DNA from 2 places in the Phreatobacter sp. GW821-FHT04C01 genome. Region 1 is predicted to be linked to the other one. Evidence: riboswitches for the same ligand, from Rfam matches in the RefSeq annotation. Region 1 holds a riboswitch; the other holds the start of a gene.
The links. Region 1 has a riboswitch for thiamine pyrophosphate ahead of thiM (hydroxyethylthiazole kinase). Riboswitches for the same ligand answer to the same signal wherever they lie in the genome.
Positions count from the first base shown of each region.

Region 2: it holds a riboswitch for thiamine pyrophosphate, as region 1 does, so the genes downstream of both, thiC (phosphomethylpyrimidine synthase ThiC) here and thiM (hydroxyethylthiazole kinase) in region 1, are expected to answer to the same signal.

Region 1 covers NZ_JBWKTP010000009.1:310,357-317,428, forward strand. Annotated here, with positions in the region: gene thiD (bifunctional hydroxymethylpyrimidine kinase/phosphomethylpyrimidine kinase) at 1-92, opposite strand, end outside; gene thiE (thiamine phosphate synthase) at 89-766, opposite strand; gene thiM (hydroxyethylthiazole kinase) at 779-1,558, opposite strand; TPP riboswitch at 1,555-1,664, opposite strand; gene AC07WJ_RS28985 (Lrp/AsnC ligand binding domain-containing protein) at 1,893-2,129, shown strand; gene AC07WJ_RS28990 (autotransporter family protein) at 2,565-4,349, opposite strand; gene AC07WJ_RS28995 (hypothetical protein) at 4,942-5,556, shown strand; gene AC07WJ_RS29000 (DegT/DnrJ/EryC1/StrS family aminotransferase) at 5,588-6,697, opposite strand; gene AC07WJ_RS29005 (hypothetical protein) at 6,901-7,072, opposite strand, start outside.
Region 2 covers NZ_JBWKTP010000003.1:151,291-158,362, reverse strand. Annotated here, with positions in the region: gene AC07WJ_RS12470 (pyrimidine 5'-nucleotidase) at 79-777, opposite strand; gene AC07WJ_RS12465 (DUF1036 domain-containing protein) at 777-1,802, opposite strand; gene argB (acetylglutamate kinase) at 1,807-2,691, opposite strand; gene AC07WJ_RS12455 (putative quinol monooxygenase) at 2,858-3,097, opposite strand; TPP riboswitch at 3,338-3,463, shown strand; gene thiC (phosphomethylpyrimidine synthase ThiC) at 3,655-5,511, shown strand; gene AC07WJ_RS12445 (DUF1059 domain-containing protein) at 5,577-5,792, opposite strand; gene AC07WJ_RS12440 (DUF3159 domain-containing protein) at 5,934-6,515, opposite strand; gene AC07WJ_RS12435 (hypothetical protein) at 6,665-6,913, opposite strand.

The sequences.
Region 1 (7,072 bases):
ACGCCGAGCGCCGAGAAGGTCTTGAGATCGGCCTGGATGCCGGCGCCGCCGCCGGAATCCGAACCCGCGATGGTCACAGCGATCGCCGTCATGGCTGGTCACTCCCGATTTGGCGCGGTTCCGGCCGGCCCGCGGCAAAGGCCGCCTTCAGCACGGCCGCGGCCGCGCGCGGATCATCCGCCATGGTAACCGCCGACATGACGGCGACGCCGTCGGCGCCGGCCCGGGCGAGAGCGGCGGCATTGCTCGCATCGATGCCGGCAATGGCGCCGACCGGCAGGCGCGGCCAGCGGCGGGTGAACACGCCGCGGATCGCGGCAAAACCGTCGATGCCGATCGGCGGGTTCGGATTGTCCTTCGACGTGGTGGCGAAGACGCCGCCGATACAGGCGTAATCGATCAGTTCGACGGCGGCCGCTTCGGCCTCCGCGCGCGACGTGATGGTCAGGCCGATGATCGCCTCGTCGCCGAGCAGCCGGCGCGCGTCCGCCACCCCCATGTCGTCCTGGCCGAGATGGACGCCGTCGGCGCCGGCGGCCAGCGCGACATCGACGCGGTCATTGATCAGGAGCGGCACGCCCGAGCCGGTCAGCGCGATGCGAATGGCATGCGCGGTCTCGATCATCCTGGCCGTCGCCGCGCGCTTGTCGCGATACTGAATCAGCGTCGCGCCGCCGGCCGCGGCCGCCGCCGCCAGCTCCGCCAAGGGGCGGCCGCGCGACCGCTCGGGATCGACCAGGACATAAAGCGAAAGATCGGCCGTCACGGCAAATACCCTTCAGAGCACCCGGGCGCGGGTGGCGAGCTTGCCGGAATCGAGGCCATAGAGCGCATCGATATAGGCGCTGGCGAAACTGCCCGGGCCGTCGGCCTGCTCGGCCGCGATCTCGCCGGCGACGCCGGCCGCCACCAGGGCGCAGGCGCAACCGTCGAACGGATTGTCCGCGACCACCAGGAAGGCCGCGATCAGGGCCGCGCCGGCGCAGCCCATGGCGGTGACCTTGGCCATCAGCGGATGGCCGTTGGGCGTGCCGACCATGCGGGTGCCGTCGAGCACATGGTCGGTCTCGGCGGTGGCCGCGACGACCGCCTTCAGCGCGCGGGCATAGCTGTCGACCGGCTGGCCCTGGCTCAAGGCGGCGATTTCGGTCTCGTTGCCGCGCACCACCGTCGGGCCGCAGCCGGCGATCTCGCGGGCGAACAGCGCCCGGCTCGGCGAGCGCTCGATGAACACGGGATCGAGCACCCAGGGCAGCGCCTTGGCCTTGGCCGCCGCGATCGCCAGCCGGATGGCCTGGCGCCTGTCGTCGTCGAGCGTGCCGAGATTGACCAGAAGCGCGTCGGCCCCCTGCACGAAGGAGCCGATCTCCTCCGGCGAGGTGGTCATGGACGGCAAAGCGCCGATCGCCAGCAGCGCATTGGCGGTGAAGCCCTGGGCCACCCCGTTGGTGATGCAATGGATGCGCGGGTGGCGCGCCCGGATCTTGTCGAGCAGGGCGGCGGCATTCCAGGCGAGCGCGGCTGCGGCCATCACCGGCCCCCGTTCAAGACGAACCATCCGGACATCTCGGTTTCCTCCGCCGGCATGACCCGGTTCAGGTGCGACGGGTTGACCGCTCCAGCGGCCTCTCAGCCCTTGGCTTAGGGCACCCCGACGAGACAGGACCCATGTGGTAGGCCAAGCCGGCCGGGCCTGCAAGAGCGCTCCGCGCACGGCCCGTTTGCGCAGGCCGCCCCCGCCCGCGGTGCCGCCCTTGTGGAATTTCGCGGCTCATGCCGGGATCGCCCTTGCCGCCGGCCCCGCCGTCATGGAATCTCCCCGACCACAGCCTGGCCGCCCTTGCGGCCGGCACCGCCATCGTGGATTCTCCGCGCCGGCAAAGAGGCACGCCATGATCCCGTTTTTCGTCCAGATCAAATGCCAGCTCGGCAAGTCCTATGAGGTCGCCGCCCAGCTCGCCGACCGCGAGATCGCGTCAGAAATCTATTCGACCGCCGGCAATTTCGACCTGCTGGTCAAATTCTACGTCGAGCGCGAGGTCGATATCGGCCATTTCGTCAATGAGAAGGTGCAGGTCATCCCCGGCATCCAGGACACCCACACCATCATCACCTTCAAGGCGTTCTGAGCGGGTGGGCGCTTGAGAAGCGTGGCATCGCCCGAGAGGGTATCATCCCCAAAGGACGAAGCTTTCGCTTCGACCTTCACGGAACGCATGTGAACCACCACGTCACCCCCGGCCGACTGAGCGAAGCGAAGGAGGGGAAGGGGGGCCAGGAGTGGCAGGGCCTGTCGCCCAGCGCAGCGAAATCACTTGGACATATGCTCCGAGGGCGCGGTGAAACGGCTCCTGGCCCCCCTTCCCCTCGCTACGCTCGGCCGGCGGTGACATCGAGCCTTCAGACCAGCTCAGCCGAAACAGGCAGGCAACGCCAACGATCACCCGACGCAAGCAATGCAAAGTTCAAATCACCTTCCTCCCCCAAAACGCCGAACGCGCGACCCTTGGCGGGCCGCGCGCTGCGGATGGTGATGGAGGGAGGTCGGCCCCTGGCCGACGGGCCTACCAACTATAGCGCAGCCCGGCATTGGCGCGTATCGAGCGGTGGTGATCACCGAGCTCGCCGTCGATCGAGGTCGACAGCCGCATGCCGCCCGACAGCCGGAGCTCGGCGCCGATGGAAGCCAGCGCCGTATGGGTCGAGGGCCGGGCGCCGAAGACGGTGAAGCCGGAATTGGCCATGGCCTGGAAGCTCGCGTCGATCGAGCGGTCGGTCTTGGCCTGATAGCCCCAGGCGAGCCGCCCGAAGGTGATCAGCTCGCTGCCCGGCGCGACCTGGGTCTTGGCGTCGAGCCTGGCGCCGAGCTCGGTGCGGAGCGAGACGGTGCTGCGGCCGGCGAAGGTCAGCGCCAGGCCGCCGGTGGCCGGCGCGCTGAAGGTTTCGCCATAGCGCGGCGCGCTATAGCCGATGGCCTCGATCGCCGCGTATGGCGTGACGCCGAAGCCGGTCAGCCCGAAGCGCCAGCCGGTCTCGATGCGGCCGCCATAGGTCTGCGCGGTGACTCGCGACATATAGGTCTCGGCCGGCGCGCCGGCGGCGGTCCGGTTCATTTCGAAGGCGTTCCAGCCATAGGCGAGCGCCGCGGAGACATAGCCGTCGCCGAGCCGGGTCGAGCCGTAAAGGCCGATCTGAAACATGTTGCCGGTGCCGTTGCCCCGGTTGTTCAGGCCGAAACTGGTGCCCCCGCCGGCCAGCGCGAAACCAACCAGCGTATCCGCCGAAATGCGCTTGTCGGCACCGGCCGCCACGCCGAACAGCCCGGTGCTGGTCGTGCCCGAGCCGAAATTGGCATCGCCATTGATCCGCCCGCTCTGCGCGAAAGCCTTGGTCCAGACGCTCCAGCCGGCTTCACCCGGACGGGCGCGCGGATTGGACAGGTCCGCCATCTGGATCAGCGAGGGGCCGGCCTGGCCCGCCTGGGCGCCGCGGGCGCCCGCCATGGGGTCCAGCATGATGTTGAGGAACAGGCTGGAGGCCTGCAGCGCGGCCTCCTGGGTGGCGGTATTGTTCTCGCCCGACAGCTGGTTCAGGGCCGCCACCAGCGGCTGGCCCACCAGCACATAGGTCGGCAGGATGGCGGCGGGCAGTTGCGCGCCGCCGGCGACCGCATTGTCGATGCCGCGGGCGACATTGGTCGCATTGACCGGCGCACCGGCCGGCAGCGACGGCGACAGCGGTCCCGCCAGCATATTGGCGATGAAGGCCAGATCCTGGTTGATACTGCTCCAGGGCACCGTGCTGAGCTGGTTGAAATCCGGACCGTTGTTGATGAACACGAACTTGCCGCCGCTATAGACATCGCCCAGCGATCCGTAGCGGTAGCCCGAACAGCAGCCCTGAGGGATGCCCGAGGTGGTCAGCAGCAGCACATATTGCTGGCCCGAGGTCAGCGTGATGGTGCCGGTATTGAAGGTCACGGGGACATAGGTGCTACCGCTCGGCGCCGTCATCACCGCCGAGGTATAGAGCGCCGGTCCGGTGACCCGCTGCCCGACCGGATCCCATTGATAGACATAGGCCTGATATTGCGGCGCCGCCGACGTGTTGTTGCTGTTGAGATAGAAGGTGAAACCGGTGAGCTGGTGATGCGCCGCGTCCCCGGTGATGGTCTGGCCGTAGGTCGCGGTGTTGGTCACCCCCCAGGACGAGATGAAACTCGAGCCGTTCCAGCCCGTCGTGGTGTCAATCGTCTGGGCCTGCGCGCCGCCGCCCATGCCCATCGCGGCCAAGGCCGCGCCGCCCAGGAGCATCCGCCGCAACCTGCCGTAGAGGCCTGGCGCGCGCACCTTCCGATTGTCCAAATCCCGCGAAAACTCTGCTTTGCCGCCGCGCATGGCCCGCCCCATCGAAAAACCCGCCGCCGCCAAGTCTGTTTTTATACCGACCGTAACTCTGCGGAATCGGTGGGGATTACTTGGCCGCGCGGCAATATTCACTACCTTGCGGTGTGGAACCCGGCAATATCGCGGCTCAAGTTGCGGTGAATTGGCTGCATATGTTGCGGAACGGTAACACGTGGCGGTATCGGGACAGTGCAGGCGTGCCGCCCACGACCAGGCATCCATTGGTCGGCTCACGATATTTCAAAGAAAAGTCGACGGATCGGCGGCGGCGACTGAAACGAGCCTCGCACCAGAGCGCATCGATACCCTGGATTACGCTAGGTAATATTCAGCCTTTCAACAGCAACGCGACGCGCTGGCCGGCCTCACGGCCGTGACCTCGCCGGGCTGGCCGGCAAAGGCCCCGCCCCCTCCGAACGGAGGGTAGGCGCCGGCCGGTGTCGGGGCCATCCTGCCAGTGCAAGACGTGGCGCCCCGCGCGGCGCCGGACCGGCTGCTTCATCACGCGCAGCCCTTCGAAACGAGGAGACAGGACATGGCCTTCCGTCACCGCCGGGCATGGCCCGCCGCTCTCCTCGCCATGGCCATGGGCTGGGCGTCGCCGCCGGCCATCGCCCAGGGCATGGATCTCAATGCCCTGAACGCCCAGATGAACGCGCAGATGAATGCCCAGATGATGCTGCAGCAGCAGCAGATCGTGGCGCAGGTGATGCAGCTGCCGCATTTCCAGCAGATGTACCAGCAATATCGCATGCAGGGCGGCCAGATGCCGCCGCAGCAATATGCGCTGGAATATGCCGCCCGCGGCCGCTTCACCGCCGAGGGCATGCGGAATTTCCAGAACTCGCGCAGCCAGATCGAGGACCAGCAGCGCCGGGGCATGCAGGGCCTGCGCGAGGCCGAGGCCGCCCGCGGCCAGGCCCAGATGGGTTATTCCCAGGGCTACCAGCGCAACAACCAGGAATTCGGCAACCAGCTGCAGGGCAATTCGACCTATCTTGCCCCCAACGGCCAGCAATTCGTGCTGCCGCACACCCAGCCCGGGGTGCCCCAGCGCGACAGCCGCGGCAACACCTTCGTCATGGACAACAGCGGCCAGTACTACATTCAGACGCCCTACGGCTGGCAGCCCATGCGCCCGGCCTTCTGATCAGGGCCGGCGCGCATCGCACGCCGCGAGCTCAGTGGTATGAATTGACGCTGTCGACGACGTAATCCACTTCGTCCTGCCGCATATGGGCAAAGCACGGGAGATTGATCACCGCGCCCGCGACCCATTGGGCATTGCCATGGGAGATCCTGCCGCCGATATGGCCGGCGGCGCCCGGCTGCTCGCTCATGGCGCCGGGATAGACGACGCCGTAGCCGATATCCTTCGACTTCAGGAAGGCCTCGAAAGCCGGCCGGCTCTGCGGATCCATCACCGCGACCGAGAGATAGCCGTTCTCCAGCACGTTGGCGGCCGGCGCGATGAAGCTGAGGCCGGGCAGCCTGATCCGCTCGCGGTACTGGGTGCAAACCTTGCGGCGGCTGTCGAGCCGGGCGTCGAGATGGCGAAGCGACTCCAGCAGGAAATTGGCTTCATAGGCGCCCAGGCGCGAATTCCAGCCGATCATGCCATGGCCGTAATGGCTGATGCGGCCATGGTTGATCAGGATGCGGCAATCCCTGGCGAGCGCTTCGTCCTGGAAGAACACGCCGCCGGCATCGCCGCTCGCGCCCAGCACCTTGGCCGGATAGAAGCTCGTCGTGGCGACGGCGGCGCCGCCGATCAGGCTCTCGCCGCCGATTTCCGTGCCCATGGACTGCGCGCAGTCCTCGATCAGGATCACGCCGCGATCCCGGCAGAGCGCGCGGATCGCGAGCGTATCCGGACAGGCCCAGCCATAGAGGTGAACCAGCAGCAAGGCCTTCGGCTTGAAGGTCTCGATCGCCTGCTCGACCGCGGCGACCGTCAGATGCAGCGTCTCGCGCGACACATCGAGGGTGCAGGGAATGGCCCCGACATTCACCACCGCCTCGAAGGTCGCCCAGAAGGTCATGTCGGGAATGACCACCTTGTCGTCCTTGGCGACGCCGGCAGCGCGCAACGCCAGCTGCAGCGCATCCGTGCCATTGGCGCAACCGAGCGCATGGGCCGACTTGGTATAGGCCTTGAGCGCCGATTCGAACTGGCCCACCACCGGCCCCCCGGCGAAATGGCCATTCTTGATGAGCTGCGCGGTCTTTTCGGTCACGGTTTCATAAAAACCGGCCTCAAACCGCAAAATATCGATAAAGGGAACTTTCATGGCCTACCTCTGCGGGGCGATGGGAGGCCTTTTACGCGTTATCGTGAAAAAGGGAATTGAACAGGCATTACCGGAGATTACAGCGGTGCGCGGCGGCGGAACGGTGTTCCGGCCCGTGGGCGCGTCCGCGGGACGCGCGGTGGCGACAGGGACAGAGCTGGCCCGGACCACGCTGCCGCGAGCCGGCGGCCCTGCTCTCCGGTTCAGGTCCTGCCCAACTTCTCCGCCAGCCGCTTCAGCATTTCGGTGTTTTCCCTCACCGCCAGGGTGTTCTGCCGGTAGAGATCCAGCCCCTCGGCGTAGAGCCGATGATATCTGATGCCGAACAGGATGAAGACGGCAAGGATCGCGATCAGCGGCAACCAATTGATGACG
Region 2 (7,072 bases), on a different contig from region 1:
ATGTCGCCGACCGACAAACACGCGAAGAACTTCACCACACCTGTCCAGTCAAACAGTCACAATCGTTGCGCGGCAGGACTAAAGCCTCAGCCGGATCAGGAAGGCGGTGAGGTCGTCGGTGACGAAATCGACATGGTCGTCGTCGCGGCCTTCGAACTCCCAGCTCTCGCGGAACAGCTCGCGGGTGTTTTCCGGCACCACCAGCACGGTCTTCATGCCGAGCGCGTGCGGCGCCTCGAGATTGCGCGCCAGGTCTTCGAACATGGCGGCCCGCTTCGGATCCACCCCGTGATCGGCCAGGAACTTGTCATAGGTCTGGCGGTGCGGCTTGGGCAGCAGGCCGGCATCGACAATGTCGAAGACACCGTCGAAATGGTTTTCGAAGCCGAGCCGGCGGGTGACCGCGGCGACATGCGAGCGGGTGCCCGAGGTGAAGACGAATTTCCGGCCTGGGAGCGCCGCGATCGCGGCGCCGAGCTCGGGATTGGCCTGCAGCGGCGAATGGTCGATGTCGTGGACATAGGCCAGGAAGTCGTCCGGGCTCATGCCATGCTCGGTCATCAGGCCGCGCAGCGAGGTACCGTAGCGCTTGTAGTAGTCCTTCTGCAGCGCGAAGGCCTCGTCGGGGCTGATCTTCAGGAAGCTCGCGACATAGGCCTTGATCCGGCCGTCGATCTCGGCCCACAGCGACAGGTGCGCCGGATAGAGCGTGTTGTCGAGGTCGAAGATCCAGGCTTGGACATCGGCGAAGGCGGCTAGCGTTTCAGTGTTCGACATCATGGCTCCCGAAAACGGACCGACGCGCGGCGGCGGCCGTCGAAGGTGACTTCGAGAAAGGCCACCGAAGTCGCGCCATGGGCAGCGCAATCGCCGGCGCCGGCAATCTCGAACTCGCTCGGACGAATGCAGGCGGCGACCTCGCCACCATAGGTCAGCGGCTTGCCGGCCGAAAGCACCGGGCGGCCCTCGGCATCGACGGCTTCCGCGAAAGAATAGACCCGCGCCGCCGCGGCATCGATCGGCGGCTTCAGGCAGGCGCCCGGCTCGATGCGGAACCAGCCGCGGGTGACGACGCGGCCGGCCTCCTCGACGCCGAGCGCCGCCATGATGCGGTTGCCGCTGTCGTTGCACCAGGCAAAACCCGGCCCCTCGCCGGCGCGCAGGCCGGCCATCAACGTGTCGAAAATATCAGGTGCGCCGCCGCTATCGGCCGGCAGGTTGCGATCGGCGACGAAGGCCCGGAGCGCCGCGTCGGTGCGCGGACCGTCGAGCCCGTCGATCGGGCCGGGGTCATAACCCATGCGGGTCAGCAGGCGCTGGATACCGGCGCGGCGCGCCTGCGGCAGGTCGTAATCGGCCTCTTCCGACAGGAACAGGATGGCGATGCCGTCGACGACGGTCGGCCGCATTTCGGCAAAGGGCACCAGCCGCGTGCCCGGCCGCTGGCAGGTCAGCGCGGCGGCCACCAGGAAGTCGCCGTCGCCGACGCAGAGCCGGACATTGTCGGGCTGACCGAGCGCGGCATCGGGCGGGCCGCCCACCGCGCGCGTGTTCAGGAACAGCCGACCCGGAGCCTCGGCGGTCTGCAGGATGACCCGGCACTGACCGGGGTCCAGCCTGAACCAGCCGCGGGTGGCCGCGGTATCATTGGCCATCACGCCAATCGCCGCCTCGGTGACCAGGCTGGTGCGGTTGCACAGCCTGGTCTCGGCGGCGGCCGGCGCCGACCACGCCGAAAGGGCCGCGGCAAGCGCCGCGCCCGCCAGCGCTCTCCGGGCAAGCCGTCGGACAGCCGGGCCCATCGGATCAGGCGTGGATGAGGGTACCCGCGCCGCCATGGGTGAGAAGCTCCACCAGAACCGCATGCGGCGTCTTGCCGTCCAGGATCACGACGCCTTCGACGCCGCGCTCGATGGCGTAGATGCAGGTCTCGATCTTGGGGATCATGCCGCCCGTGGCGGTACCGTCGGCGATCAGCCGCCGGCAATCCTCGACGGAGAGATCCTTCAGCAGGTTCTTGTTCTTGTCGAGCACGCCGGGCACGTCGGTCAGCAGCAGCAGCCGCTTGGCGCCGAGCGCGCCGGCAATGGCGCCGGCGAAGGTGTCGGCATTGACGTTATAGGTGTCGCCCTCCTTGGAGGTCGCGACCGGCGCCAGCACCGGGATCAGCTCCTTGCCGAGCACGGTGTCGAGTACCTTGGTGTCGACCTTGTCGGGTTCGCCGACATAGCCGAGATCGATCGCCTGCTCGATATTGGAATCGGGATCGCGCGCCGTGCGGCTGACCTTGACCGCCTTGACCATGTCGCCATCCTTGCCGCAGAGCCCGATGGCCTTGCCGCCGGCGGCATTGATGAAGCCGACGATCTGCTTGTTGATCGAGCCGGCCAGGATCATCTCGACGATCTCGACCGTCTGCTTGTCGGTGACGCGCAGGCCGTCGACGAACTGGCTCTTGATGCCGAGCTTGGCCAGCATCTGGCCGATCTGCGGGCCGCCGCCATGGACCACCACCGGATTGATGCCGGATTGCTCGAGCATGACGATGTCGCGGGCGAAGGACCGCGCGCCCTCCTCGTCGCCCATGGCGTGGCCGCCATATTTCACCACGATGATCTCGTCGTCATATTTCTGCATGTAGGGCAGCGCCTCGTTGAGAACGCGGCCGATATCATGAGCATCAACGGTCATGGCGGACTCCGGCGATCGCCTCCCTGGCGACAAACGTTGCGGGTCTTAGCCGATTTGCGGCCCGGGGTGAAAGGGAAGATCGGCCGGCGCGCGCAAATGGCCGCCCCCCGCAAGACGCGCGGCCAGGCCGGCTCCGCCCCGCCGGCAAGCGGTTCGATACCGTGTCCTAAGGGAGCTTGGCGGCCAGCACGTCCAGGTTCTGGATCGCCGGCGGCTCGGCGAACAGTTCGCCGGCCTGCGCCATCAAGGCCGCCGCCACCTTGCCCGAGAGATGCGCGGCACGGCCGGCCTCGTCGGGAAAGGCATCGAAAATGCCGAAGGTGGTCGGCCCCATCCGGATCGCAAACCAAGCCGTCGTCGCCGGCTCCTGGGCGACCAGCGGCAGGCCGCCCTTGAGGAACGTCACGACCGCAGTTTCCTTGCCGGGTTTTGCTTCCAAGCGAACATAGAGCGCCTTGGTGACCATGGCACTGGCCTCATCTGGGGTCCGCCCCTCGCCCGCACCCAGATTACTCTCTTGACGCGGGCCGGTCGATCGTCCTCGGACCAGGCGGATCCCGCGCGTCGCGACCGGCCGCTCCTGCCGGACCGCGTGGTGCCCGCCGCGCTCCCGCCTTGACTTCCTGAACCGAAGCGTCACAGTCGATCCCGCTCCAAGGGGAGCCCCGTGAGGGGGCTGAGAGGCCACGACGCCAGAGACCATCCTGGCACCGTGGCGACCCTTGAACCTGATCCGGGTCATGCCGGCGGAGGGATGGGACGCATGCCGACTTCGCTATTTCAGCGCCAAACGTTCGTGCTCACAGCCATTGCTGCGCGCACGAGGCCGTTTGTGTTGGCCAACCCGAGTTTCTCACGCGGCCAAGGCCTGGGCCAACCGGCCTGAAACCGCATGCCGCTGGCGTCGCCATGACCCTCGCCAGCTGACCAGCCAATACGCGCGCCCTCAAGGGAGCACCTGTCATGAACGCACCTCTCAAAGACATCAAAGCCGCCGTGACCACCGGGCCGATGCCCGCCTCGCGCAAGATCTTCGCGATCCCTGATGCCGCCCCCGATATCCGCGTGCCCTTGCGCGAGATCGCGCTGACCGAGGGCTCCGGCGAGGCGCCGCTGGCGGTCTATGACACCTCGGGTCCCTATACCGATCCCGACGTCGTCATCGATGTCGAGAAGGGCCTGTCGCGGGCGCGCGAGGCCTGGGTAACCGCGCGTGGCGGTGTCGAGCGCTATGTCGGCCGCGACATCAGGCCGGAGGACAACGGCCATGCCGGCAAGCACCTGGCCCGCGCCTTCCCGGTGGCGAACCCGCCCTTGCGCGGCCTGCCGGGCCAGCCGATCACCCAATATGAATTCGCCCGCGCCGGCATCATCACCAAGGAGATGATCTATGTCGCCGAGCGTGAGAATCTCGGCCGCAAGCAGGCACTCGCCGATGCCCAGGCGACGATCGCGGACGGCGAAAGCTTCGGCGCCGAGATCCCGGCCTTCATCACGCCCGAATTCGTCCGTTCGGAAATCGCCCGCGGCCGGGCCATCATCCCGGCCAATATCAATCACCCCGAACTCGAGCCGATGATCATCGGCCGCAATTTCCTGGTGAAGATCAACGCCAATATCGGCAATTCCGCCGTGTCCTCGTCGATCGAGGAAGAGGTCGACAAGCTGGTCTGGTCGATCCGCTGGGGCGCCGACACGGTGATGGACCTCTCGACCGGCCGCAACATCCACAACACGCGCGAATGGATCATCCGCAATTCGCCGGTGCCGATCGGCACGGTGCCGATCTACCAGGCGCTGGAAAAGGTCGACGGCGATCCGGTCAAGCTGACCTGGGAGGTCTATCGCGACACGCTGATCGAACAGTGCGAGCAGGGCGTCGACTATTTCACCATTCATGCCGGCGTGCGGCTGGCCTATGTGCCGCTGACCGCGAAAAGGGTCACCGGCATCGTCTCGCGCGGCGGCTCGATCATGGCCAAATGGTGCCTGGCGCATCACAAGGAGAGCTTCCTCTACACGCATTTCGAAGAGATCTGCGACATCATGCGAGCCTATGACGTGTCGTTCTCGCTCGGCGACGGCCTGCGTCCCGGCTCCATCGCCGACGCCAATGACGCCGCTCAGTTCGCCGAACTGGAAACGCTCGGCGAACTGACCCAGATCGCCTGGAAAAAGGGCTGCCAGGTGATGATCGAAGGGCCCGGCCACGTGCCGATCCACAAGATCAAGGTCAATATGGAGAAGCAGCTGAAGGCCTGCGGCGAGGCGCCCTTCTATACGCTCGGACCGCTGACCACCGATATCGCGCCGGGTTATGATCACATCACGTCGGGCATCGGGGCGGCGATGATCGGCTGGTTCGGCTGCGCCATGCTCTGCTACGTCACGCCGAAGGAGCACCTGGGCCTGCCCAACCGCGACGACGTGAAGGTCGGCGTGATCACCTACAAGATCGCCGCGCACGCCGCCGATCTCGGCAAGGGCCATCCGGCGGCGCAGCTGCGCGACGACGCCTTGTCACGCGCCCGCTTCGACTTCCGCTGGGAGGACCAGTTCAATCTCGGCCTCGACCCGGACACGGCGCGTTCGTTCCACGACGAGACCTTGCCGAAGGAAGCCCACAAGGTGGCGCATTTCTGCTCGATGTGCGGGCCGAAATTCTGCTCGATGAAGATCACCCAGGACGTGCGCGACTATGCCGCCACGCTCAACGACCAGCAGGCCGGCATGGACAGGATGAGCGAGAAATTCCTGGCCATGGGCGGCCAGGTCTATGTCGAGGCCGATGCGGTGAAGGCCAGCAACCGGGCGCTCTGACGAAAATGACCCGGCCGAAGCCAGGGCTTCGGCCGGGTCGCCTCGGGTTTCGATGAAGCGACGGGTCAGGCGGCGTGGCGCGGCGCGGCGACCGGCGGGGTGCCGTCATGGATGCCGCTGGCGATCATCGCGCGCAGTTCGGGCGTGTCCTGGTGCTTGTGCACGCTGACGGCGTGCTGGACCGCCGCCTCCAGCAATTCCTTCTCGGTGTCGGCGCTGATCGCGACCGTGCAATTCATCTCGCTCTTCATTTCACGGCAATCGATGAATTTGCGTGACATGGGTTCCTCCCGGACAGGACGAGGCATCGGGCGCGGGCCGATCGGGGCCGAGGCGCCCGGTGTCACAAGGGGAGAGCCTAGAACCGGTCCCGGGTCTTCGAAAGCCCGGAACAGAACGGAGTTACAATATTACCGCCATACTCACGGTGCACGGGACTGCGCGGCTTGCGCCTCAGCCCGGCCGAGGCGCTGCTGGCGGGCCGGATACCAGCCGGTGAACCAGATGGCGGCGGCAAGCGAGCCGACGATCGCCGCGACTCCGATCCAGAACGGCACGGCCGGCACGTAGAGGATGACGAGATCGGCCAGGACCTGGACAGCGAAGGCCGCGGTCCAGGCGCCGGTAATGGCATAGTTGGTGGCCCGGAAGCGCGGATGATCCCAGAGTTCGCGCGGCACCTGCTCGCGGGCGAATTGCAGGGTGAAGGGCTGGCGGATCAGGATCGATACCAGCGCAATCAGGAAAAGGCCGGCATCGACGGCCAGGCGGACACCGACCACGGTCCAGCTCGCCCGGGCGAGCAAGGTGTAAAGCGCCAGGCCGGCAAACAGGATGACCGTGCCGGCCTCCAGCACCTTGACCGCGCCGCCATGCCGCAAGCGATCGCGCAGGATCAGGCCGGCCGACAGGGCGGCGGCGGCGAACAGGCTCATCTCGATCGATGCGACGCGTGTCAGCAGGGCAAAGAGAATGAAGGGGGTCAGGCTGAGCAGAATGGACATGAGAGCCTCATCCGGAATGGCGGCGCGGGGCCGGCCTTTTTTTTCACGTTGCACTGCTGCGGCCACGTCGCGCCAGACGGCATGACGGCAAACAACCGGGAATTCCCTGCCCGATTGTTTGCATCATGGCGCTCGACGCGTGGCCTGGCTCAGTTCGGCGAAGCGACTTCGGGAACCGCCTGCAGGTCGATCGGCAGCGCGCGACCGGCGCGGCGAGCGACCGGCGCGGCGATGGCGCGGGCCGAGAATTCGCGCGCGATGCCGATGCGCGGCGCCGGCGACGGAACGGCCGCATCATAGGCCTCGACCTGGGCGGCATCGGCGCCGCCCTGGGCGAGAACCGGGGCCGAGACGGCGGCGAGCAGAAGGGCGGCGAGAGTGAAGGTCTTCATGGTCATGGTCCTTTCGAGTTTGGGTTGGTCGGTGGCATGAGGATTGGTGTCGTCGCTGGGATGAGCGGCTGCACGTCGGAAACCACGGCCGGCCCGGTCGACGACCGGAGGCGTGGGCAGTGTCCGCAATTGGCGCAGGAGCGCGCCGTGCGGCATTCGGGGACC